DNA from 4 places in the Kurthia sp. 11kri321 genome. Region 1 is predicted to be linked to each of the others. Evidence: riboswitches for the same ligand, from Rfam matches in the RefSeq annotation. Region 1 holds a riboswitch; each other region holds the start of a gene.

What was found. Region 1 has a riboswitch for thiamine pyrophosphate ahead of ASO14_RS03825 (3-oxoacyl-ACP reductase). Riboswitches for the same ligand answer to the same signal wherever they lie in the genome.
Region 2: it holds a riboswitch for thiamine pyrophosphate, as region 1 does, so the genes downstream of both, tenA (thiaminase II) here and ASO14_RS03825 (3-oxoacyl-ACP reductase) in region 1, are expected to answer to the same signal.
Region 3: it holds a riboswitch for thiamine pyrophosphate, as region 1 does, so the genes downstream of both, thiT (energy-coupled thiamine transporter ThiT) here and ASO14_RS03825 (3-oxoacyl-ACP reductase) in region 1, are expected to answer to the same signal.
Region 4: it holds a riboswitch for thiamine pyrophosphate, as region 1 does, so the genes downstream of both, ASO14_RS07800 (ABC transporter ATP-binding protein) here and ASO14_RS03825 (3-oxoacyl-ACP reductase) in region 1, are expected to answer to the same signal.

The regions. Positions count from the first base shown of each region.
Region 1 covers NZ_CP013217.1:721,166-727,288, forward strand. The annotation lists gene menB (1,4-dihydroxy-2-naphthoyl-CoA synthase) at 1-455, shown strand, start outside; gene ASO14_RS03820 (NtaA/DmoA family FMN-dependent monooxygenase) at 517-1,821, opposite strand; gene ASO14_RS03825 (3-oxoacyl-ACP reductase) at 1,852-2,604, opposite strand; TPP riboswitch at 2,718-2,817, opposite strand; gene ASO14_RS03830 (PfkB family carbohydrate kinase) at 2,967-4,064, shown strand; gene ASO14_RS03835 (pseudouridine-5'-phosphate glycosidase) at 4,067-4,981, shown strand; gene ASO14_RS03840 (o-succinylbenzoate--CoA ligase) at 5,078-6,123, shown strand, end outside.
Region 2 covers NZ_CP013217.1:1,673,450-1,679,572, reverse strand. The annotation lists gene ASO14_RS08675 (2-isopropylmalate synthase) at 29-1,603, shown strand; TPP riboswitch at 1,671-1,774, shown strand; gene tenA (thiaminase II) at 1,874-2,572, shown strand; gene ASO14_RS08665 (sensor domain-containing diguanylate cyclase) at 2,679-4,493, shown strand; gene ASO14_RS08660 (MarR family winged helix-turn-helix transcriptional regulator) at 4,617-5,048, shown strand; gene ASO14_RS08655 (ring-cleaving dioxygenase) at 5,067-6,053, shown strand.
Region 3 covers NZ_CP013217.1:424,975-431,097, forward strand. The annotation lists gene ASO14_RS02190 (HAMP domain-containing sensor histidine kinase) at 1-585, shown strand, start outside; gene ASO14_RS02195 (foldase protein PrsA) at 649-1,521, shown strand; gene ASO14_RS02200 (magnetosome magnetite crystal formation protein family) at 1,564-1,917, opposite strand; TPP riboswitch at 2,033-2,132, shown strand; gene thiT (energy-coupled thiamine transporter ThiT) at 2,228-2,791, shown strand; gene map (type I methionyl aminopeptidase) at 2,961-3,713, shown strand; gene ASO14_RS02215 (TspO-related membrane protein) at 3,768-4,499, opposite strand; gene ASO14_RS02220 (polyphosphate kinase 2 family protein) at 4,646-5,401, shown strand; gene ASO14_RS02225 (GNAT family N-acetyltransferase) at 5,450-5,995, shown strand; gene ASO14_RS02230 (beta-class carbonic anhydrase) at 6,092-6,123, opposite strand, start outside.
Region 4 covers NZ_CP013217.1:1,507,701-1,513,823, forward strand. The annotation lists gene thiO (glycine oxidase ThiO) at 1-919, opposite strand, end outside; gene ASO14_RS07785 (thiamine phosphate synthase) at 906-1,484, opposite strand; gene ASO14_RS07790 (ABC transporter substrate-binding protein) at 1,485-2,480, opposite strand; gene ASO14_RS07795 (ABC transporter permease) at 2,480-3,220, opposite strand; gene ASO14_RS07800 (ABC transporter ATP-binding protein) at 3,217-3,993, opposite strand; TPP riboswitch at 4,015-4,122, opposite strand; TPP riboswitch at 4,188-4,296, opposite strand; gene ASO14_RS07805 (hypothetical protein) at 4,359-5,642, opposite strand; gene ASO14_RS07810 (RNA polymerase sigma factor) at 5,629-6,123, opposite strand, start outside.

The DNA.
Region 1 (6,123 bases):
ACGTATTACATGTTGTTTGTGACTTAACAATCGCAGCTGATAATGCACGCTTCGGTCAAACAGGTCCTCGCGTAGGTTCATTTGACGGTGGTTACGGTGCAGGTTACTTAGCACGTATTATCGGTCATAAAAAAGCACGTGAAATTTGGTTCTTATGCCGTCAATATGATGCACAAGAAGCACTTGATATGGGCTTAGTTAATACAGTAGTACCTTACGAGCAGTTAGAAGACGAAACAGTGAAATGGTGTGAAGAAATGCTTGCACTGTCACCAATGGCTCTTCGTATGTTAAAAGGTGCATTCAATGCAGATTCAGACGGTCTTGCAGGTATTCAACAACTTGCAGGTGACGCAACACTTCTTTACTACACATCAGATGAAGCAAAAGAAGGTCGCGATGCATTCAAAGAAAAACGTCAACCAGACTTCGGTCAGTTCCCACGTTTCCCATAGAACTTAAATAATTATAAAAAGTAGCGTAGACCTTTGGATGGTTTACGCTACTTTTTTATTATCATAATCCCATACGTTCACGAAATGTATGCTCCGTATAAGCCTCTCTAAAAAGTCCTCTTTTTTGCATTTCAGGAACAATCATTTCAACAAAATCTTCTAAACTGTCAGGTAATGTTGGAGGCATGAGGTTAAATCCATCAGCTACGCCTTCCTTAAACCAGATCTCCATTTGGTCAACAATTTCCTTTGGTGTACCAATCAATGTACAATGTCCACCGCCAGCATTTAAGTAACCGAGTAATTCTTTCACAGTTGGATCGGTATCACGAATGATTTCTAGAATCGTTTCATAGCGTCCCACAGGTCCATTGAATGCTTCTACAGAAGGTAATGGAGGGACCTTTTCATCAATATTCCAATTTAAACAGTCTTGCTGAATAAATGAGCTTAATTGTTTTAAAGCAACTTCAATTGGGAGAGCTTGGTCCAATGCTTCTTTTTTAGCTAAAGCTTCTTCATGTGTATGACCTACATATGTTACTAATCCAGGTAAAATTTTAATATGTTTCTTAGGTTTAGATGATTTTTCAATTGCGTCATTTAATTTATGTCGAAAATTTTTAGCTTGCTTGAGGTTCCAAGAGACTGAATAGACTACTTCAGCATGATTAGCAGCTAAAGCAACGCCCTGTTTTGAAGCACCTGCTTGCATTTTGACCGGTGCACCTTGTGGACTTTTTGGTACAGTAGAAGGACCTGCAACTTGAAAATAATGACCACTGTGATTAAAAGAGTGAATATTTGAAGCATTGATAATTTTATTTTCTTCACGATTATGGACAAAATCACAAGCATCCCAAGATAAAAATAGTTGATCCATAAGTATCGAAAATTCTTCAGCTTTTTCATATCGTTGATTATGGAGAGGTAATGCTTCCATACTGTGATTACGAGCTTCATTATCACTCATTGATGTAACAAGATTCCAACCTACGCGCCCTTTAGTGAGATGATCTAAACTTAATAGCTGTCTAGAAACTGTATAGGGATTAGAAAAAGTACTTGAAATAGTGGCAACTAAACCAATATGATGCGTTACTTGAGAAATAGCTGTTAAATTAATTAGCGGATCAAACCAAAATGCAGGCATGACTTGTGCATCATTTGCTGGAAAAGCATGATGATCTGCAAAAAATACAGCGTCCAATAATCCTTTTTCCGCTAGTTGAGCTAATTCTTGATAATAAGAGATACTTCCAATATCCTCAATGCGTGAATTGTCCATTAGCCAAGCTGCTTGATGATGACCACAACCATATAGTAAAACACCTATATGTAACTGTTTTTTTGTAGTTTTTAACATGATTTACACCTCAATTTATTTGGATAGTGATTAGTTCATTGTTAAACCACCATCTACTGTAAAGTTTTGTCCTGTAATTCCATGTGCTTTTTCGGAACATAGATAAGCTACCATATTCGCAACATCTTGTGGCGTGGTTACTTTTCTTAAAGGTGTAGATTGAGAGATTAAATCGAATACTTCAGGTGTTGTAACAGCACTGGCATCTGTTGTTTTTAAAAGACCTCCTGAAACAACATTTGCTCGGATGCCATAGACGCCTAATTCTGAAGCGAGATTACGTGTGAAACCAATCAAAGCTGCTTTAGCAGTTGTATATTCATGATAAGGCACGACAGGGTTTTGAAATAAATTAGTACCAATGCTAATAATGCTACCGTTTTTTCTTTCAATAAACTGTGGAATCACACTCTGGCTTGTATTGAATGCAGCTTTTAACGTACCATCCAGCTGTTTTTGATAATCATCCCAAGAAAGGTCTTTAAAAGATTTTTGTTTAATCGGATCGAATTTAAAGTCGATTAATGCATTATTTACAACAGCGTCTATTTGACCAAAGTGTTCTGTTGCCATGTTCATTAATTGATCGACTTCTTTCCGATTCGTTACATCAGCTTGAATAGCAATCGCTTTGTCTCCACCAATTTCAGCTACTAATTTTTCAGCAGCTTCTTTACTTTGATAATAATTAATGACAACTTGAAAATCTTGTTGTGCAAGTGTTTTGACAATAACTGCACCTAACCCTCTACTTCCGCCTGTAACTACTACTGTTTTTTTCATTTAAAACAACTCCTCTTATTTATTTCAACTTAAATAAAAAATACACAACCTTCGTAGGAAAGTTGTGTATAACAAATCATTGCATAACAAAAAAGTACAGACTTTTTTCAGTATGTATAGAATTGACACTTTCCTACGCTAGTATTAACTAGTTCAGGTTCAAAGGGTTTGAGTAGGACTCATCTCAGTTAAATAACACCCCTAGTGTAGACCTATTAAGTTACATTGAATACTAACTTATAAGGTTTATATTGTCAAATTTGTTTATTATTTATATTGATTTTAAACAAAAGTTTGTTTTTATAAACATTTGACACGAGACTTAATTTTGTTTATGATGTAAACAAATAAAACTTAGGGTGATGACATTGACGGAGAGAGAACAAGCACTGATTCAACTCATTAAGGAAAACCCGTTTATGCAGCAACAAGAGATGGCTGAAAAATTAGAAATGTCGAGACCGGCTCTAGCTAACTTAATATCGGGGTTAGTGAAAAAGGGTAAGATTATAGGGAGAGCATACGTATTGCCAAAAGAAAACAAAATTATATGTATTGGTGGAGCCAATATGGACCGAAAACTTCATTTGAAGGGACAGGTTCAGATGGGGACATCAAATCCTGTAACATCTACAGAAAGTGTAGGTGGCGTAGCGCGAAATATTGCTGAAAACTTGGGAAGGCTTGGACATCAAGTGAGTTTACTGACGACTGCTGGAAAAGATTCTGATTGGCAAGCAATTGTTGCAGCTTCGAATGCTTTCATTCATTTAGAAGAAGTCGAGCAGTTGGAACAATGTTCAACAGGTTCTTACACAGCCATTATGGATGAACAAGGCGAGTTGGTTATGGCAACAGCGAATATGGACGTCTATGATGCATTAACACCACAAATTCTAATGAAGCATGAACATGTTTTATCGACTGCTCCGGCAATTATAGTTGATTTGAATTGTCCGAAAGAAACAGTTGATTATATTCAACAATTTGCAGTAACGAGAGAAGTACCTCTTATTATTGTGCCGGTATCTTCTCCAAAGATGAACCGTATGCCAACAACATTAGAAGGCGTTACATGGTTCATCTGTAATACAGATGAAGCCGAAACATTAACAAATCGTACGATTACATCAGAAGCAGATTATTTACAAGCAATTCAAGAAATCGCTCAGATGGGCGTAGAAAATGTCGTAATTACGGCTGGCGCAAAGGGAGTTTATGCTGCAAACAAGAACTTGATGCCAACACATTTTGAAGCACGAGCAGCAAATCAAATTGAGGATGTTACAGGCGCAGGAGATGCATTCGTCTCAGCAGTTGTACATGCTTGGTTAGAGAAGTACACATTTGAACAGACGATTCAAGCAGGATTAATCAATGCGAAAAATACGCTTGAATCTAAGTTTACTGTACGTCCTGAATTAACAAAACAATCGTTAGAACAAGAACTGGAGGATTAATTATGAAACAATACATCGAATTATCAAAAGAAGTACAAGAAGGAATGGACGCTGGTAAAGCTATCGTTGCATTAGAATCAACAATTATCTCACACGGTATGCCATACCCACAAAATGTACAAACAGCACGTGAAGTAGAACAAATCATTCGTGAACATGGCGCAGTTCCAGCAACAATCGCAATCATCGACGGTAAAATCAAAATCGGTTTATCAGATGAAGAATTAGAAATGTTCGGTAATGCGGATAATGTAGCAAAAGCTTCTCGTCGTGATATTCCATACTTAATCGCAACGAAAAAAATCGGTGCGACAACAGTAGCAGCGACAATGATTGCAGCTGAATTAGCAGGAATCGAGTTATTCGTAACAGGTGGTATTGGTGGCGTTCACCGCGGCGCAGAAACAACAATGGATATTTCAGCTGACTTAGAAGAATTAGCAACTTCTAAAGTAGGTGTTGTATGTGCAGGTGCAAAATCAATTTTAGATATTGGTTTAACACTTGAATTCTTAGAAACAAAAGGTGTGCCTGTTATTGGATATGGTACAGACGAATTACCAGCATTCTTCACACGTAAATCAGGATTTGATGTAAACTTCCGTCAAGATACACCTGCAGAAGTTGCAGCAACTTTACGTACAAAATGGAATTTAAATATGGCTGGTGGCGCAGTAATCGCTAACCCAATCCCAGAAGAAGATGCATTAGACCATGACTTCATTACAAATATTATTCATGAAGCATTAAAAGAAGCAGAAGAAAATAATATTCAAGGTAAATCAGTTACGCCATTCTTATTAGGTAAAGTAAAAGAGTTAACAGAAGGTAAGAGCCTAGTAGCTAACATTGCATTAGTAAAACACAATGCGCATGTCGGTGCTCAAATCGCAGTTGAATTAAATAAAACAAAATAATATACGAACGGAAACCTTTCGATTTGAGGGGTTTCCGTTTTGTATTTCACATGTTTCGTATTAGAATAAGAAAGGATGAAAACAATAGAGTTAGGGATGAAAAAAATGATACCAAACTGGATTGAGCAACGCACGTCATTAACACCTCATCGTGTAGCATTAACTTTTCAAGATGAGAAATGGACGTATGAACAGCTATCCGAACAATCAAAATATTATGCTGGTGCTATAAAAGCTGCCGGTTTACATGAAGGACAACGCGTTGCCATTTTTGGGCGGTCAACACCGCATCTTATTCGTACGATTTTTGCATGTATGCAATTGCGTATCGAGATGGTGTTATTAAACTTACGATTAACAGAAGCAGAACTTGCTTATCAAATTCAAGATGCACAAGTAGATGCATTACTTGTGGATGACGATTTAGTAGAACAATTACCTTCTACGCATAAATTGCAAATTCTATTTTCTGATTTAATGACCTCACAAGAAAAGGCAGAGGTAATTAAACATTGGTCACGAGATGAAACAATGACTATCATGTACACATCAGGTACAACTAGTCAGCCAAAAGGTGTTCGTCAAACGATTGGTAATCATATGGCGAGTGCGACCTCAGCACTTTATAATACAGGTTTAGTAGAAGATGAAGGATGGATTTGTACAGTCCCTATTTTTCATATTAGCGGGTTCTCTATGCTGTGCAAATGTATTTTACATGGTGTTCGACTAGATTTGTATGAGAAATATACAGTTGAAGAAGTGGCATTACAATTAATTGAAGGTACTGCGACTCGTATGTCAGCTGTCGCAGTTATGTTAGAGAAGTTAGTGTCTTATATTGAAGAGCAAGGACAGCGTGTATCGCCAAAGTTCCAATTACTATTAGTAGGCGGTGGTCCTGTTCCCAAAAGCTATTTAACACGTGCAGAAGCCATTGATCTACGTGTAGCACAAACATACGGAATGACGGAAACAGCAAGCCAAGTAGCGACACTATCCAGTAAAGACGCGCTTCGTAAAGTGGGTTCTGTTGGAAAACCACTGATGTTTAATGAGATTTGTATTGCAGGAGCAGAAAGACCATTTGACCATGGTGAGATTTGTGTAAGAGGGGATAGTGTTACACCAGGTTATGTTGG
Region 2 (6,123 bases), 950 kb from region 1:
TTTATTATACAGAAAAGAGGGAAAAATTATGTCGAAAAAAATCTGGCTATTTGATACAACATTACGTGATGGAGAACAAGTTCCGGGAGCGAAATTGAACTTATACGAAAAATTAGAAGTGGCACATCAATTAAAAAAATTACAAGTAGATATTATCGAAGCAGGGTTCCCCGCTTCATCAGAAGGTGACTTCAATGCAGTAAAGCAAATCGCACAAAAAGTTGGAAATACAGATGATATTATGATCACAGCTTTAGCGCGTGCAGTGAAAGCGGATATTGATTCAGTTTACAATGCTGTAAAATACGCAGAAAATCCAATGATTCACATGGTACTTGGTACATCGGATATTCACGTAGAGAAAAAATTCTCAAAATCAAAAGATCAAATTCTACAAATTGGTGTAGATGCAGTAAAATACGCAAAAACACTTTTACCACAAGTACAATATTCAACAGAAGATGCATCGCGTTCTGATTTTGAATATCTATGGAAAACAATTGAAGCTGTTATGAAAGCTGGCGCAACGATGATTAATGTACCAGATACTGTTGGTTATGCAGTACCAGAAGAATTCGGTGAAATGATTGGTAAATTAAATGATCGTATGAAAAACTTAGATGATTCTGTATTACTAAGTGTTCACTGTCATAACGACTTAGGTATGGCGACAGCGAATACACTTGCGGCAATTAAAAATGGTGCGGATAAAGTAGAGTGTACAATTAATGGAATCGGTGAGCGTGCGGGTAACGCAGCACTTGAAGAAGTCGTGATGGCACTATCAACACGTTCAAATTATTTCAATGCACATACCCGAGTCAACAAGAAAGAGATTATGAACACATCGCGCATCGTTTCGAGCTTAATGGGACTTGATGTACAAGTAAATAAAGCAATCACAGGCGACAATGCCTTTGCGCATTCATCTGGTATTCACCAAGATGGTCTATTAAAATCACGTGATGCTTATGAAATCGTGAGCCCAACAGAGGTTGGTTTAGACGATATGGAATTAGTATTAACAGCTCGTTCTGGTCGTCATGCGGTGAAAAATGCACTTGAAAACTTAGCGTTAGGCAACTTAACACCAGATCAATTTGAAGAGGTTTTTGCGGATTTCTTAAAGTTGGCTGATACGAAAAAAGAAGTGTATAACCATGACCTATTCATTTTAGTAGAAAATTATTTCAAACGTACAAATGAAGATGCAAAAGTTGCGCTTCATAGTGATGCTTTCTACCACTTAGAAGACATTCAAGTGATTTCGAATCAAATCTTCCCGTCTGCAAGTGTGAAGGTACGTCGCGGTGAGGAAGTACTGAAAGCAGCGACAGTTGGCTCAGGTTCAATTGATGCATTGTATTCAGCGCTACAAGAAGTAACAGCATTCGAAGTAAAGCTACTTGAATACAAAATTTCAAGTGTGACACGCGGTAAAGAAGCTATCGGTAAAGTGAAGTTACAAGTTGAATATGAAGGCGAAACATATATTGCAAAAGCTTCTGATACAGATGTCATTAAAGCGAGTGCACTTGCTTATATTAATGCGATTAATACGATTGTTGTCGATCAGTTCATCTCGATTCCAGAACCTGTTTAAAAAATCGCTTGACTTTCCAATTGTTGTCATAGATGATAGGTGTGTACTAACAATTAAATACACAAACAATCACTACTAGGGGTGCCATATAGAATTGGCTGAGAGAGCAGTAGCTTAACCCTCTAACTTGATACAGTTCGCACTGTCGTAAGGAAGAAGTGACATTTTTAGCATATTATTTGCAGGTCATTCTCCGTCTTTTACGATTTTCGTAATGCGGTGAGTGGCCTTTTTGTTTCCTTCGTGTTTGTGAAAAGGGAGAGAAAAAAGATGAAGTTTTCAGAGCAATTAATTGAGGAAATTCGACCGATTTGGCGTGCAAATCACGCACATCCATTCGTACAAGGAATTGGTCACGGAACATTAGAACCAGAGAAATTTCGTCACTACATGATTCAAGATTATTTATATTTAATTCAATATGCAAAAGTGTTTGCGATTGGGATTCAAAAAGCACGCGATTTAGATGTTATGACACGCTTGTCAGCTTCAGTCCATCATACGCTATCAATTGAGATGGCACTGCATCGTAAATATGCAGAGCGTTTTGGGATTTCAGAGCAAGAGATGCGTGAAGCAAAAGAAGCGCCGACAACGATAGCTTATACTCGTTATATGTTATCAGAAGCGCAGAATGGCTCACTTGCGCATGTGATCGCAGCTATCTTACCATGTGCTTGGAGCTATTTAGAGATTGGACGTGAACTCGCACAAATTCCTGGAGCTGTCGATCATCCACTTTACGGTGACTGGGTGCGTATGTATAGTGAACCGGCATTTGAACATAGCGCACAAAATATGATTGATTTGATGGATGAGTTAGCAGCTGATTTAACAGGTGATGAACTGGCACATGTTAAAGAAATTTTCTTACAAACAACTCGCTTTGAATATTTGTTCTGGGAGATGGGGAACACAATTTCTCACTGGCCTCAGGAACTTCAAGCTGACAAAATCAGTTCTATATAATAGAATGAACACCCACTGAAATTTATTCGGTGGGTGTTTTTTTATGAATAAGTAGTAATTTTATAAGAAAAAGGGAATAACTAACGGATGTAAAGGAGGGGCGTAAATGAAAAAATGGTTTGTATCACTTTTATCATTCTGTATACTTTTTATGACGTACGCTCCGATGAGTTTTGCTACCACAATGACAACACATGATTTTCGTCATTCAAATTACGATACTTTTTATGAAAATTTAAATGGAAACTGGAACTTTATACGTGGTGAATTGTTTGATCCACAAGATATGAAAGAAGAAATTAAGCTTGGAAACAGCGATATTGTCAAAGTACCTTATATGCTAAATCAGCGTTTAAATATTGACTCTGATCGTGCGACTTATAGTACAACGATTAAAGTTCCTGAATCTTTTGTTGGCCGCTATTTAAAATTTTATATACCTTTTCAATATAGTAGCTATAATTTATATGTAAATAATGTACTTATCAAAGAGAATGGAAGCCTCCTAAAAAGTAATAAGACAGCTGTACAACAAATGAAACCACAAATACCTAGTTTTCGCGTAGATCAAACGACGTTGCAAATTACGTTTCAAATGATTAGTTTTGAGAATGTAAGTGGTGGTTTGAGGAAAAGTATATCTATCGGTAATGAACAAATTATCGTGAAAAAGCAACAGCAACATGAGTTTTGGCAAGTCTTTTTAATTGGCTGTATTACATTAACTGCATGTATTTCATTACTTTTTTATGCATTTAGAAGAAAGCAAAAGGAATTTTTAGCTTATGGCATGTTTTGTGCAGCAACAAGTCTATGGGGTTTTTTCACGGACTATTATTTATATACAGCCTTTTTAAACCAACTAGATTGGAGCGTGGCTCTACGTCTAACATTTATTATGCCTCAAATTGTTATGTTGTTCTATGTAGGCTATGTATATAAAATGTTTAGCGAAGCGGTCCCGAAAAAATTCATTACTTTTTATAACTATATAATGATTGTAATTATTTTCTTTACGGCATTTTCTTCTACGGTCATGTATCAAAAATTATTTAATATTATTTTGATTTTTATGTATGTTTTTTATATCTTTTTACTTGTAAGTGTTATTAGAAAAATAAATTGGCATGATTTGACACAAGTGATTACACTTGTGGGGATACTATTAGTATTTGTAGGGGCCATACATGACATGATTCGCGTTTCGGCAGCTGGAAATTCAATTCATCTTACTTTTATCATGCTAGGCATTTTTATTAGTATCCAGTGTATACTATTTTGTCGGAAATTTGCTCTACAATGGTTACAAGTTGAACAACTGAATAAAGAATTGATTTCCCTCAATGAATCTTTGGATGAAAAAATTCGCATCCGAACGAAACAATTGGAAGAAAGTAATGAAAAATTACGTGAACTAGCTTTATTAGATAGTCTTACAGGAGTTTTTAATCGTCATTATTTAAGTAGTAGTTTAGAAAAGTTATATAAACACTATAAAGACACGAAAGTACCTTTTGCTATTTTAATTTTAGATGTCGATGAGTTTAAAAAATATAATGACTATTATGGTCATATTTTAGGTGACCAACTATTAAAAAACCTTGTAAAAATTTTAACAGATGCGTTACCTGCTCGTGCGGAATTAACGCGTTATGGTGGAGAAGAGTTTGTTGTGTTGTTAGATGCTACGACTTATAGCGAAGCTTTCGATATTGCAGAGTATATGAGAAATGCAGTTGAAAAAGCAGAGCTAGAACATTTAGGGCGTGAATGTAAAGTTGTAACAATTAGTGTAGGAGGAGTTGCGTTGACAGAAGCGCAATTTACTAATACAACTGAATTTGTAAAAATAGCAGACCAACAATTATATGAAGCAAAAAATGCAGGGCGCAACTGTGTTCGAGTAAAAAATTTACATTAGCAAACACAACTTATAGTGTGAGAATTCATGCTGTAAGTTGTGTCTTTTTTAATTGACAGTATTTTTAATCCATGTTATCTTTAATTCAAGATATTTTAATTCGAGATAAAAGGAGTGGATAAAATGTCAAAAGAATTATCGCTAAAAGCATTGACGGTTCTACTTCGAGCGTCTCAGACAGTTGAAGAAGTATTGCGAAAGGACATGCAACGCTATCAGCTGAATTTAACAGAATTTGCGGTATTAGAATTGCTTTATCATAAAGGAGATCAACCGATTCAACGCATTGGTGAGAAGATTTTAATTACGAGTGGCAGTATCACATATGTTGTTGATAAATTACAACAAAAAGGCTATGTCGAGCGCGTAGCCTGTCCAACCGATCGACGCGTCACGTTTGCAGCACTTACAGAAGAAGGATGCTCATTTATTGAACGTATTTTTCCACAACATGAAGCATTAGTTGAAAAGCTATTTAATGTTGTAGATGAACATGAAAAACAGCAACTCATTACAGCTTTAAAAACAGTAGGATTACACGCCAAAAATATGTAATTAACGGAGGAAATAATCATGAATCAACAATTAAAAGGTATCCATCACGTCACAGCTATTACAAGTAGCGCAGAAAAAAACTACGAATTTTTTACGAATGTATTAGGTATGCGTTTAGTGAAAAAAACAGTCAATCAAGATGATATTCAAACATACCATACATTCTTTACGGATGATCGAGGTTCAGCTGGAACAGATATGACATTCTTTGACTTCCCAGGAATTCCAAAAGGAACACATGGTACAAACGAGATTTCACGTACAGGTTTCCGTGTACCAGATGATGCAGCACTTGAATATTGGGCAAAACGCTTTACACGTTTAGGTGTAAAACACGACGGTATTCAAACACAATTTGGTGTAAAAGTATTACCATTTACTGATTTTGATGATCAACGATACCAACTTGTATCAGATGAACATAATGAAGGGATTAAAAGTGGTACACCATGGCAAAACGGTCCAATCCCACTTGAATATGCGATTACTGGTTTAGGACCAATCGAAATTACCATTGCTGATTTTAAATATTTTAAAATGATGCTAGAACAAGCACTATTATTTAAAGAAGTCGCACAAGAAGGAGACTTCCATCTATTTGAAGTAGGAACAGGCGGAAATGGTGCGCGTGTTATTGTGAAACACGATGAAACATCACCAAATGGTCGACAAGGTTTTGGAACTGTTCACCATGCGGCGTTCCGAGTAGAGGACCGTGAAGTGTTAGACTACTGGACAAAACGAATGGAAGAAATCGGATTTAATACATCGGGTTATGTGAATCGTCACTTCTTTGAATCACTTTATGCACGTGTAGCACAAGGCATTCTATTTGAGTTCGCAACGGACGGTCCAGGATTTATGGGAGATGAACCTTATGAAACATTGGGTGAAAAATTATCACTTCCACCATTCTTAGAACCAAAACGTGATTATATCGAAAGTGTTGTTCGTCATTTTGATACAGTGCGCTCAACAAAAACATTTGAAAAAGAATACGAATAATGAACAAGCGAGAATCATCTTTATAGGTGATTCTCTTTTTTTATATTAAATTTCTTCTGAAAGGGTAAAG
Region 3 (6,123 bases), 300 kb from region 1:
GTGACTGGAGAGGAAGCACGTGAATTTGTACAGATGGCAATGGTCGAAACGAAGAAAATGAAAACGATGGTAGGTGACTTACTTGCTTTTAACTCGTTTGCAGTCAATGCCATCCCACTTAAATTTGAAACAAAAGAAATCAATTCGTATGTAGAAAATACAATGAAACAATGGCAAACTACACAAGAGTTTGAAGAAGTTCAGATTACATTAGATGAACATGTAGAACCAATTCACCTCTCAATTGATCCTATACGTTTCCAACAGATTTGTACGAATTTATGGACGAATGCAGCACAAGCAATGCATGAACAAGGTCAGATTCATATTCGTCTACAAGCAGATAAAGAAAAAGTGCGTATTTTTGTTCAAGACGAGGGAAGTGGTATTCCAAAAGAAGAACAACCATTTATTTTTGACCGCTTTTATCGAGGGGAAAATAAAAAATATGCAATTCGTGGATTAGGGTTGGGATTACCACTTAGTAAAATGATGGCTCAGTCGATGCAAGGTGACTTACGTTTAGTGCATAGCGATGAACAAGGTACGTGTTTTGTGATTGAACTGAAAAGAAATGAAGCATGACGTCTCGTTGACACATTCCTTCTTTATAGTGAAGATAGTTCAAAAATAAGGAGTGTCAAATAGATGAAAAAGAGAATGATCTGGGCAATCGCTATCATCTTTGTTTTAGTTGTTGGAAGTGGTGTATATTATGCAACAGCCAAAACAGGATATGTCGCAAAAGTAGGCGATACGAAAATTACACAACAGCAACTGAATAATGTTTTAAATAAACAATATGGTAGTGCAGCGCTTGAAACATTAATTCAAGATCAAGTAATTACACTTGAAGCAGAAAAACAAAAAGTAACAGCAAGTGATGCAGAAGTAGATGCACAATATAAAAAAGTCGAAACACAATATGGCGGAGCAGATGCACTTGAATCAGCACTTGAATCAAATAACATGTCTAAATCTGATTTTAAAGCGAATTTAAAAACGTATGTACTCGCATCTAAAATGATTGAGAAGGATTTAGATACATCTGACGAAACATTAAAAGCTTATCTAAAAGAAAATCAATCTACATTCGATACAGCAGCGCAAGTGAAGGCAAGTCACATTCTTGTAGAGAAAAAAGCAACTGCGACAAAAATCAAAAAAGAGTTAGATGCAGGTGGTGACTTTGCAAAATTGGCGAAGAAATATTCAACTGATACTGCCACGAAAAGTAAAGGTGGCGACTTAGGCTACTTTACGAAATCAGAAATGGTGGAAGAATTTGCGACACAAGCTTTCAGCATGAAAAAAGGTGATATTAGTGACCCAATCAAAACAGATTATGGTTACCATATTATCAAAGTAACAGGTACAGTCGATGCAAAAACAGCGAAGTATGAAGAGGTCAAAGACAAAGTAAAAGAAGCGTATATTGAAGCGCAAATTAGCGCACAATATTCAAGTTGGTTAACAGAGAAAATGGCAGACTACGACATTACAAATACACTCAGTAAATAACAAAAGAAGCAGTATGAGAATTATCTCAGCTGCTTCTTTTTCTTACATAGTTGTACTTTTTTGGTTTAATACTTGAATGCCGCGAACGATATTCCAAATGACAATCGCCAATGAGAATAAAGCCATGAAAATGATGAAAATAATGACACCTATACCAAGTGCAGCACCTGTTGAATCACTCATTTCAGCTGATGCAAAGATACCCATTGTTGCTAAAATAATAAAGAAAATAACTGCAGGAACATAAAGTAACAAGTGAGAAATAAGTGCATGTGTTGCGTGTTTTTTTACATCACGATCTTTTACAACGAGCATAACAATCAGCGGTAAAATAAAGCCTGCAAAGAAAATACTGAAGTAACAAAGTGATGATAAAATACGATTATTCTGTTCCATGATAACCCTCCCTTTTGTTCATAATAACTTATATACGTATAAAAATGGAAATCGTTTCATGCTATTGCTATATTTCGTTAAATTCAGTAGAATGAGAGTGTTCAAAAATAATGATGTAAACCACAAGGGGTGCATACGTGCTGAGAGAGAGTTTCGACTCCAACCCTTCGAACCTGTAAGTTAACACTTGCGTAGGAATGTGGATAGAAACCGACATATAACGATGTCAGGCTCTGTCCTGATGTCGTTTTTTTTATCTAGATTACCACAGGAATTGTGTAAGACATCAAATCAATGGAGGTTCATAAAGATGAACAAACAAAGATTATTAATGATGATTGAGGTGGCCATTTTTGCGGCGATTGGTTTTATTTTAGACAAACTATCGTTTTCGATTTGGGCACAGGGTGGTTCCATTAGTTTAGTTATGGTACCAATCGTATTGATGGCGATGCGTTGGGGAACATTACCAGGGCTTGCGACAGGTCTTATTGTAGGGGTACTACAAGTTTTAACAGGTGCAAGTATTTTAACCCCATTACAAGGATTTTTAGATTACTTCTTTGCGTTCACAATTGTCGGGATTGCTGGAGTTTTCCGTCCGATGGTTATTCGTGCTTCAAAACAGAAAAAAGATGGCGCAATGCTTGGCTGGATTTTAGTGGGTACAGCAATTGGTGGAATCCTACGACTGATTTCACATACAGTAGCAGGCGCAGTATTCTTCGCAAGTTATGCGGGCGACCAAAACCCATGGATTTATTCTGTTGTTTATAATAGCTCGTATATGATTCCAGCTATTATTTTAACAGCTGTCGTGATTTATCTATTGTTTAGAGCAGCACCTAAGTTATTCGTTCAAAAGACGTATTAAGAATAAAAACGTAGCGACTAAGAAATCGTTACGTTTTTTATTATATATATATCCACCTAAATAAAAACTTTTACTGAATGTATGAAAGAATGCATAGACTTTTTATATGTATCTACAAAAATTATGATATAGTTAAGAGTAGAATTTTATATAGAAGGGACCGTTATACATGATTGCAACAACTCAACAAGAAATCGATGCGTTATTAAAAGCGGGTCGTGCCATGGCAGAAATTCGCGAGGCAATGAAAGCTGCGACAAAACCAGGCGTTACAACAAAAGAGCTAGATGAATTAGCTGGTAAACTATTTGAAGAAAAAGGTGCAGTATCTGGACCAAAAGCAGAATATGACTTCCCAGGTTTCACATGTATTAGTGTAAACGAGGTCGTAGCACATGGTATTCCAAACGATACACCTCTAAAAGAAGGCGATATGATTAATATTGATGTATCGGGTCATGTGGATGGTTTTTATGCAGATACAGGTATTTCATTTATCGTAGGTGATGCTGAAAAGCCAGAATTACAAAAATTATGTGATGTAGCACAGTCAGCTTTTGATCGTGCTATGACAAAGGTTAAACCAGGTTCTAAATTGAATCAAATTGGTAAAGCTGTAGAACGTGAAGCGCATGATAATGGTTTAAAAGTAATTATGAACCTAACAGGTCATGGTGTAGGACACTCATTACATGAAGAACCACAATATGTATTGAACTATTATGATGCATGGGACGCTACTTTAATGAAAGAAGGTATGGTTTTCGCAGTAGAACCATTCATCTCACAAGCAGCTGAAAATATTATTGAAGGTACAGATGGTTGGGCGTTTTTAACACCAGATAAATCATTTGTAGCACAACTAGAACATACAGTAATCGTGACAAAAAATGGCCCGATTTTAACAACAAAAATTGATTAATAAAAAGAGGAGAACGATTTTTTCGTTCTCCTCTTTTCTATAGTGTAAAACATGTTAATAGATTGTTCTTGGCTTTTTACGCATAAATAGAATACCAGCAAGTAATACACCACTTAAAAATAATGCAGCTGTTGTTACTAATAATTCCTCAAAGTTATTTTGTACAGCAATTCCTAAATAGAACCAGATGAATAGAATCGGGAAGTAAGGATCGTAATGATGAAAGCGGATGTGAAGTGCAATGGCTACAAAGACAGTCAATAAGATGACGGCCCATAGCGGTTGACTTAATCCAAAACCATCCCAACGTGCTGCAACAAGTAAGATTGCTAAATTGAACATAATAAGTAATACGAGCCATGCTAAATAAAGTGATATAGGTAGGCGTGTGGTCATCGTATTCTTTTCAGGTAGTAATAAATACATACCTGCAAGTGCAAGTGTACTGAATACGAGTATCATACATGCGATGATGAACTGACTATTTTGCCAGTAATAAATCCAAACGATTGAAAGGACCATACTAATTGTAAATAAAAAACTTTGTACATGTGTAATCGCAAATTGTTTCTTTGCAAACATTTGCCATTGTTTGTAAATCCAATATAATATAGAGAGATAGATGAGTGCCACTACATAAAAGACATAGTCGGATGGATAAGCTAGAATGGTATAGCTATTTGCAACATCCACTGTCGTTTGACCATTGAATGGAAGAATGGCAGCAGATACGCTGACAATCATCATTGCTAAAAAACTGATTGTCATTAACAATAGTCTGCCCAAAAGATCTCCTCCTCATCAAGATTTTTCGTATTTAAAAATACTAACTATCATTATACACGTCTTTCATAGTGCAATCATTTTCAATTTGGTGAACGTTTCATAAAAAAAGGGTATATATAATCAGATTCAGGAAAAGGAGTGTTTACATGACTCAATCTTTAGAAGAATTAAATATGGATAAGAAGTTTAATAGTAAGAAGTCGTATAAAAAAGAATTAAAAAAATTACAGCTAAAAATGTTAACGTTACAACAGACGTTGCATCGTAATAATATCGGTTTAATTATTGCCTTTGAAGGAATGGACGCAGCTGGAAAGGGTGGCGCGATTAAGCGCTTGATTGAACGATTAGATCCGCGTGGTTATGTTGTACATCCAATTTCTGCTCCAAAGCCACACGAATTACGTCACAACTACTTACAACGTTTCTGGCGTAAGCTACCGTTTAGAGGAAGTATCGGTATTTTTGACCGTAGTTGGTATGGTCGTGTATTAGTAGAGCGAATTGAAGGTTTTGCAACGGATGCTGAATGGACGCGTGCTTACCATGAGATTAATGAGTTTGAGCGTGTACTGACAGATGACCACTATATTATTTTGAAGTTCTGGCTACAAATCACAGATGAAGAACAATTGAATCGTTTTAATGCACGTGAGAATGATCCATATAAATCTTGGAAGCTAACAGATGAGGATTGGCGCAATCGTAAAAAATGGCCTCAGTATGTTCAAGCAGCAAATGATATGTTTGCTAAAACAGATCATCCGAATGCACCATGGATTTTAGTTGCAGGTAATGATAAAGAATATGCAAGAATCAAAGTATTAAAAGAAACAATTAAGCATTGTGAATCGAAAATTAAAAGTATGGGAATTGAGATTGATTACCCAGATGAGAAATAGTTTTTTAGTTAAAAGCTGATGAAATTGTGTAGAGAGAGATGATGTGGCATGCTTTACTTAGAGAGCGAACGCTGTATATATCGCGTATTAATTGAAGAAGATGCGGAAGCATTAACAAACCTAGTTGTACAAAATAAGCGATTTTGGTCCATCCATGAGCCACTTCATAGTCCTGAATATTACACGAAGAATTTTCAATTGAAGCGAATTAACGATTCGATGCATCAAATGAATATGCGTCGAGAGTATAGTTTTGGAATCTTCCTTAAAAATACGAAAGAGTTAATCGGTCATATATCGATTTATTCCATTAAGCGCTTGCCTTTTTCGAGTGCGTTCATCGGTTATTCCTTAGATGAGCGCTTTACTCGTAAAGGAATTACAACAGAAGCGGTGGAATGTATTACAAAATTCGGCTTTGAAAATTTGGATTTACATAGAATTGAAGCCTATGTATCGCCAGCAAATGAAGGGTCTTATCGTGTGCTAGAAAAAGTCGGTTATCAACGTGAAGGATTGTTAAAACAATTACTTTATATTAATGGTGTATGGGTAGATCATTATCTATATGCGAAGCTCGCAGAGGAACATTGAAAAGGTAAGACACTTTGGTATAAGTGGAAAAGACAATTTAAAAAGAAATTTTAAAAAAGAACCGCTGTCTTATCAAGGCAGCGGTTCTTTTTATTATTATAGGTCGTAACCGTTTGTTACAAGTTCAA
Region 4 (6,123 bases), 790 kb from region 1:
CTGGACGCAAACCTGCCCAGCTCGTTTTAAAGGTCGCCTGTTGAAGTGCTGGTACAAGTTCAAAAGCTTGATTTAATAGATGTTGCACACTTGCTGCTTCCACGTGCTTTGTTACGTCACCTCGCTTCATCGTTGCCCCAATGACGTAATGACCGCCTCGTTTTGGTGCAATATAAAATCGTTCTCGAAATAGTGGCACTTGTAAAATCGGTTCATAACTATGCAAGCAAACGACTTCCCCCTTCACAGGAATCGCTTCAATTTCAAAATGTTGTTGCAGCGTCTGATTTGATGCGCCCGTTGCTAGTATGATTTGTTTCGTTTCCAACATGCCTGCTGTTGTTTGCACACCACATACTTCTCCTTGCTGTTCTATAATCTGGGTCACTTCCGTATGTTCGTAAATGGCACAACCAAGTGCTGCGGCACTCGCGGCATAGCCTTTTGTTAAGTCCTTTGCAAGTACATGCCCATCATCTCGGCAAAATACACCACCATATAATTTAGATGACACTGCTGGTTCTATCTGCTGTACTTGTGCCATCGTCATCGCTTCACACACTTCACCACACGCACTTTGCCAGTTCATAATGTCATGAATACGTGCGAGTTCTTGTTCTGTATGAGCGATGCGCAAGATTCCTTTTTGTTCATAACCAATATCAATGCCTGAGAGTGTACGAATTTCCTCTTGAAGTTTTGGAAATAATCGACGACTTTGCTGTGCTAGGTGAAAGAGTGGATCTTCCGCATCCCACTCTGCTTGTACACCGAGTAAACCAGCAGCCGCAGATGAAGCACCACTGCCAATCATCTGTTTTTCGATGATGGCTACTCGCTTTTTTCGTTTAGAAAGCGAATAGGCGATTGAACTGCCGATTGCACCGCCGCCAATGATGATGACATCATAATTCTTCATAGTTCTCCCTCATTTCACGATAGATTTTTAATATGTCACAACCATTTTCTGCCTCCCAAAAACCCGAGCGAATCGCTATTCTTTCACTTTTCACAAGATGTACGTTGTGGGGCGTAATCCCTCCTAATGCAATATACGGACGCTTCGCTGTTTGGAGAATATCTGCTGCTAAAGGAATCGCATCTTTTTTACAACTTGTATGAAAAATCGGTGATAACATACATTGATCCGCCTCACTCTTATGTAATTCTTCAATAGAATGAACTGATTCGATAATTGAAAATTCTGAAAAGCGCACGCGAATTACGGGAATAGGTAGACTTCTGTAACCAACTTGAACGGTTTGAATTTGATGTGCATGGGCAACATCTAACCGATCATGGACGATCATTTTATGAAGAGGAAAACCAGCTTGTAGACACTGATCTATAAGCTGATATAACTCCTTTGCTGTGCGTTCATATTCACGAAAATGTAGTGCGTCTATTTCGGTTTCTGCATGCATAACACGTTTTACAAACTGTTCATTCGTCTGCTTGCCATCTGAAAGAACATGAATCTTCATCTACTTCACCAGTTCTTTATATAGCTCGTCTGTTGGCACCATTTTATCGGCAATTTTTTGTTGAACGAGCCACTCATTTTGCTTTTCCCAGCTGGCTGGATTATCCGATAAGAACGGCTCTTCCTTCGTCTCCATCTTATCTGTTACAATCTTCAAGCTTTTTTCCTCGATACTTTTCGTCAGTGGGAATTGGTCTTTCTCTTGATGATCTAATAGAATAGCAAGCGATTCATCTGGATTCTTCTTCGTATAATCAAACCCTTGTTTCGCTGCTTCTAAAAATGCTTTTAATGTTGCTTCGTCTTTCGCAATCGTACGGTCACTTGCTACGAAGACAATTTCATGACTCTTTGGTACACCGAATTCCGATGGGTCCATTGTTGAAATCGGATAGCCCTTTTCCTCCATGACAGGTAGCTCATGGTTAATTAGACCACCTGCTAAAACATCCACTTTTTTCGTAATGAGTGCGGATACTAATTCAAAGCCTACGTCGACTAACTTCACTTGATTCGGGTCGCCCCCATCTTCTTTTACCATCGCTTTAATTGTCGCTTCACTTAATGGTGTACCGCCATAACCAACTGTTTTTCCTTCTAAATCGCGTGGTCGTTGAATATTCGATTCTTTTAGTGACATCAATTGACTAAGTGGTGATTGGACAATCGTACCAATCGACTGAATTGGAACTCCTTCATTCGCACGTGCCATAATGACATCTTGCTGATAGTAAATACCAATGGTTGATTTTCCAGCAGCTGTTAAAGTCAGTGGGTCTGTTGGATTCGATGGATATTGTAGTTTGACATCAAGTCCTTTTTCTTTAAAATAACCTTTTTCCATCGCTACATAGAGAAAGCTATGAATCGCATTCGGATACCAATCGAGCATAACTGTCACTTCTTTTAATTCTTTACCATCTTTTGCTTTACTTGAACAACCTGCTAATACGACAACTAACAAACTACATAGTACAAAAAATTTCATCAAACGCATTAATCTTTCCTCCAAACGATATATTTTTTTTCAATGATTCGAATGATGAAGACAGCAATGATCGCCATCGTAGATAATAGAACGATAGGCGCAAATACACCTGCTCCGTCTAACTGTGTCATCATTCGTTTACTGAAGTAACCGAGACCTGCCTGTGCTCCGAGCCACTCCCCAACAGCTGCGCCGATAATACTGAGCGGTACAGCGATTTTAAAAGCAGAGAATAGCTGTGGTAGCGCTGACGGAAGTTGTAGCTTCCAAAAAATTTGCCATTTTGTCGCCCCGTACGTTCGCATGAGTTCTTCTAGTTCACGCTTTGTACTACGCAGTCCATCAAACATACTCATCGCAATCGGGAAAAACGCAATGAGGACAGTCACAAGCACTTTACTCCAAATCGTGTAACCGAACCATAAAACAAAAATGGGCGCGAGTGCTGTAATGGGAATCGTCTGTGACGCGACGAGTAGCGGATAGAATGCGCGCTCCGACCAATGACTGAGGTGCATCATAATCGCGAGGCCAATGCCTAAAATAATTGAAATTAGTAAACCAATCCAAAGTACTTGTAGTGTTGCAGGTAAATGGACGGTAAATAGAGCTTCTCTAAAATCCCACATCTTTTGTAAGATGGCTGTTGGAGACGGTAAGATGTACATCTCATTTAGCCAGCGCGCAAATACTTCCCAAATGAGTAGCAGTCCCACACTCACGTAAATCGCAGGTGCATTTTTTCTCATAATTGCTGACGTCCTTGTTGCAACATGTAAATCAGTTGTTGCTTCACGTCTTGCACCTCCTTACTTGCTAAATCTGAACGCTGTCTTTTATGTTCCATTGGGACAATCGTTTCGTGTAGCGTATGAATTGGTGTCTGCTGTACAGTTAGAATACGATCTGATAAATAGAGCGCTTCATCCACATCATGCGTAATAAATAAAATGGTTTTACGCCATTTCTTCGCTTGTATGTATAACCAATCTTGTAACTCCATCTTCGTCAGTGCATCAAGTGCACTAAATGGTTCATCGAGTAACAGTACATCTTGTGAAGCATTCAATGCACGAATGAAGGCAACACGTTGGCGCATGCCACCCGATAAGTCTTTTGGTTTTTTATGCATGTAAGCTCCTAGACCAAATTCCTCGAGTAACGCCTTACTCTGTTCTTCTGCTCTCTTTTTCGGTATTCGCTGACATTCTAATGGCAACAATGTATTTTGTAATACCGTTCGCCAAGGAAGCAGTAAATCTTGCTGTGGCATATAGCCTACCGGTTGTTTCGCTACGGTCACTTGTCCCGATTGTGCCTGAGATAGACCTGTAATGAGACGAAAAATCGTACTTTTTCCGCAACCACTTGGACCAATTAACGAAACGAATTCACCTTCTTGAATGGAAAAATGAACATGGTCTAAAATGGGTTGTTCTTCGTAACGAAAACAGACATCTTGTAAAGCTAAACTCTCCAATGATCTTCCTCCTCTATAAAAAAAGCCATCTCGACAAAGAATCGAAATGGCTGCAAATGACAGAATCATCGCATGCCACTTCCCTACGCTAGTCCGAACTAGATCAGGTAATAAGGGTTAAGGTGTCGAAACCTCTCTCAGCACGTAAAAACGGCACCCCTAGTGGTGAAGCATTATGAAATTAGAAAAAGCCCCTGTCTCCATACACGTATCGAAACAGGGACCTGAAATTGTTTTTTCGGTCGAAACGGCTTCCCTACGCTAGTATGAACTAGATCAGGTTGAAAGAATCCAGAGCTTACGGCTCCATCTCAGCTGGCAACACCAGCACTCCTAGCACACTATGATTTTGTTAAGGTGAGTATAGCACTCCCTAGTAATTTATGCAATAGTTGGTTTTATTTTCATCACCAAAGTGGTTTATCCTCTTTGTCGACACGAATAAAGAGCGGTGAAAATAATATAAAGTAAAGAACATACACGATGATGACACCAATAATATACGCTATGTGAATTCCATATAGATTCGCTCCGATTGACAATGCGCCTAACACAAGACTTAGCAGGAAGCCTTGTAGATCAATGCGCCTTTTATTTAAATAAATCGGTTGTGCACAATGTCCACATGCTTGATATTTCTTCATACCCCACTGAAGTTTCCACGTCGTCCGATAGTCGAGCACTTCGTCGCAATGTGGACACGTTACTTCTTCACGATTTTTCATGACAAACCATAAAATAAAGCTTAAAACAATAAAGGCAATTCCTACGTATAGAGCGTTTTGATTACGGTACAGTATAAAAATAAATATTGTAAAGGCATATGTGTAACTCAGTATATCCTTCGTTCCTTCTAATAACTTCATCGCATTTGGACGGCTCATTCGAATATGGTTTTTATTGAATGAACCGATAATTGATGCAAATGTAAAGATTAATAAACCATAAAAAATATTTCTGGTTTTCCAAATGACGTACCATGCAAAAAGCATAGTCGTAACGAATGCTATTTTCCCGAAAATATTTTTCACTTTATTTTGATATTCATAGGGTTCTTTCTTCTCTTTTTCAATGAATAATGTTGAAAATAAAGTGGGTATACATAAAATAAATGCGATGAGTGCTATCTCCATAACACTTGGTTTTAATTTGAAAAAGAGTTCCGTTTCCTCTACACTGTCAGCCCATTTATAAATCTTATCTGTATCAAGTTCTTTTACATAATACTGTGTATCTTCGTCATTCGAAAATAGTAAAAAGGTTTCGACTTCGTTGTTCTCTTTCGTTACTTCGACAACATAGTATAAAGAAGGTGGTTCTATTTCTTTTTTTATAACAGGACTCGCATTTAATTTTTTTTGAAATGCTTCAAATTTAGAAGAAGATAGTTCTCGCTCGCTTGAAAACCATTGATTCGTTAATGTTGTTCCGTCTTCTTCATAACGCGCTTCTGTATCAATTCGAATCGACTGAATCCCATCTTCTGCTTGTCCAACGCGTGTCGTTTGTTGTTGGAAAATCATAAGAAGAATGCCAGCGAATACGACCATCATACAAGCAGTTAATAGGAGGGGTTTATAGATGACTTTTCTTCTCTCTTTTTTTCCTTTTTGAATCATTCGCTCTTTTGCCTGTTCTGACATTTTATATTGATTCATCTCTCGTTGAAATGATTGTTTAAAATTCTTCATCAAAATAAACCTCCTTTAACGATTGTTTGAGTTGTTGTTTCGCACGCTGGTGACGCGTTTTTACAGTGTTCAGTGGAATCGATAAAATCTCACTAATTTCTGCAAGCGTATATTCCTCAAAATAATGAAATAAAATAATGGCACGATACTTTTCATCCAGTTGTAAAACAGCATCTACTACTTCTCCATTTCTTTCTTTTCTTCCATAAAGATTCGCTGGGTTAATCGTCGAATCGCCTATGTCGACTTCCTTCTCTTTTGTAAAAAAGAAGCGCCACTTCCCTTTCTTCTTTCGTAAATAATCTTGACTTTTATGTACGGTTATTTTGGCTAAATACGTTCTTAAAGAGGCACGTTGTTCAAAAGCATGTTCATTTCGATAATGTGCGAGTAGAACATCTTGTACAATTTCTTCTGCTGCCCCGTGGTCTTTTACATAAATAAAAGCGACACGATAACAATAATCTGCATATGCCTCAAT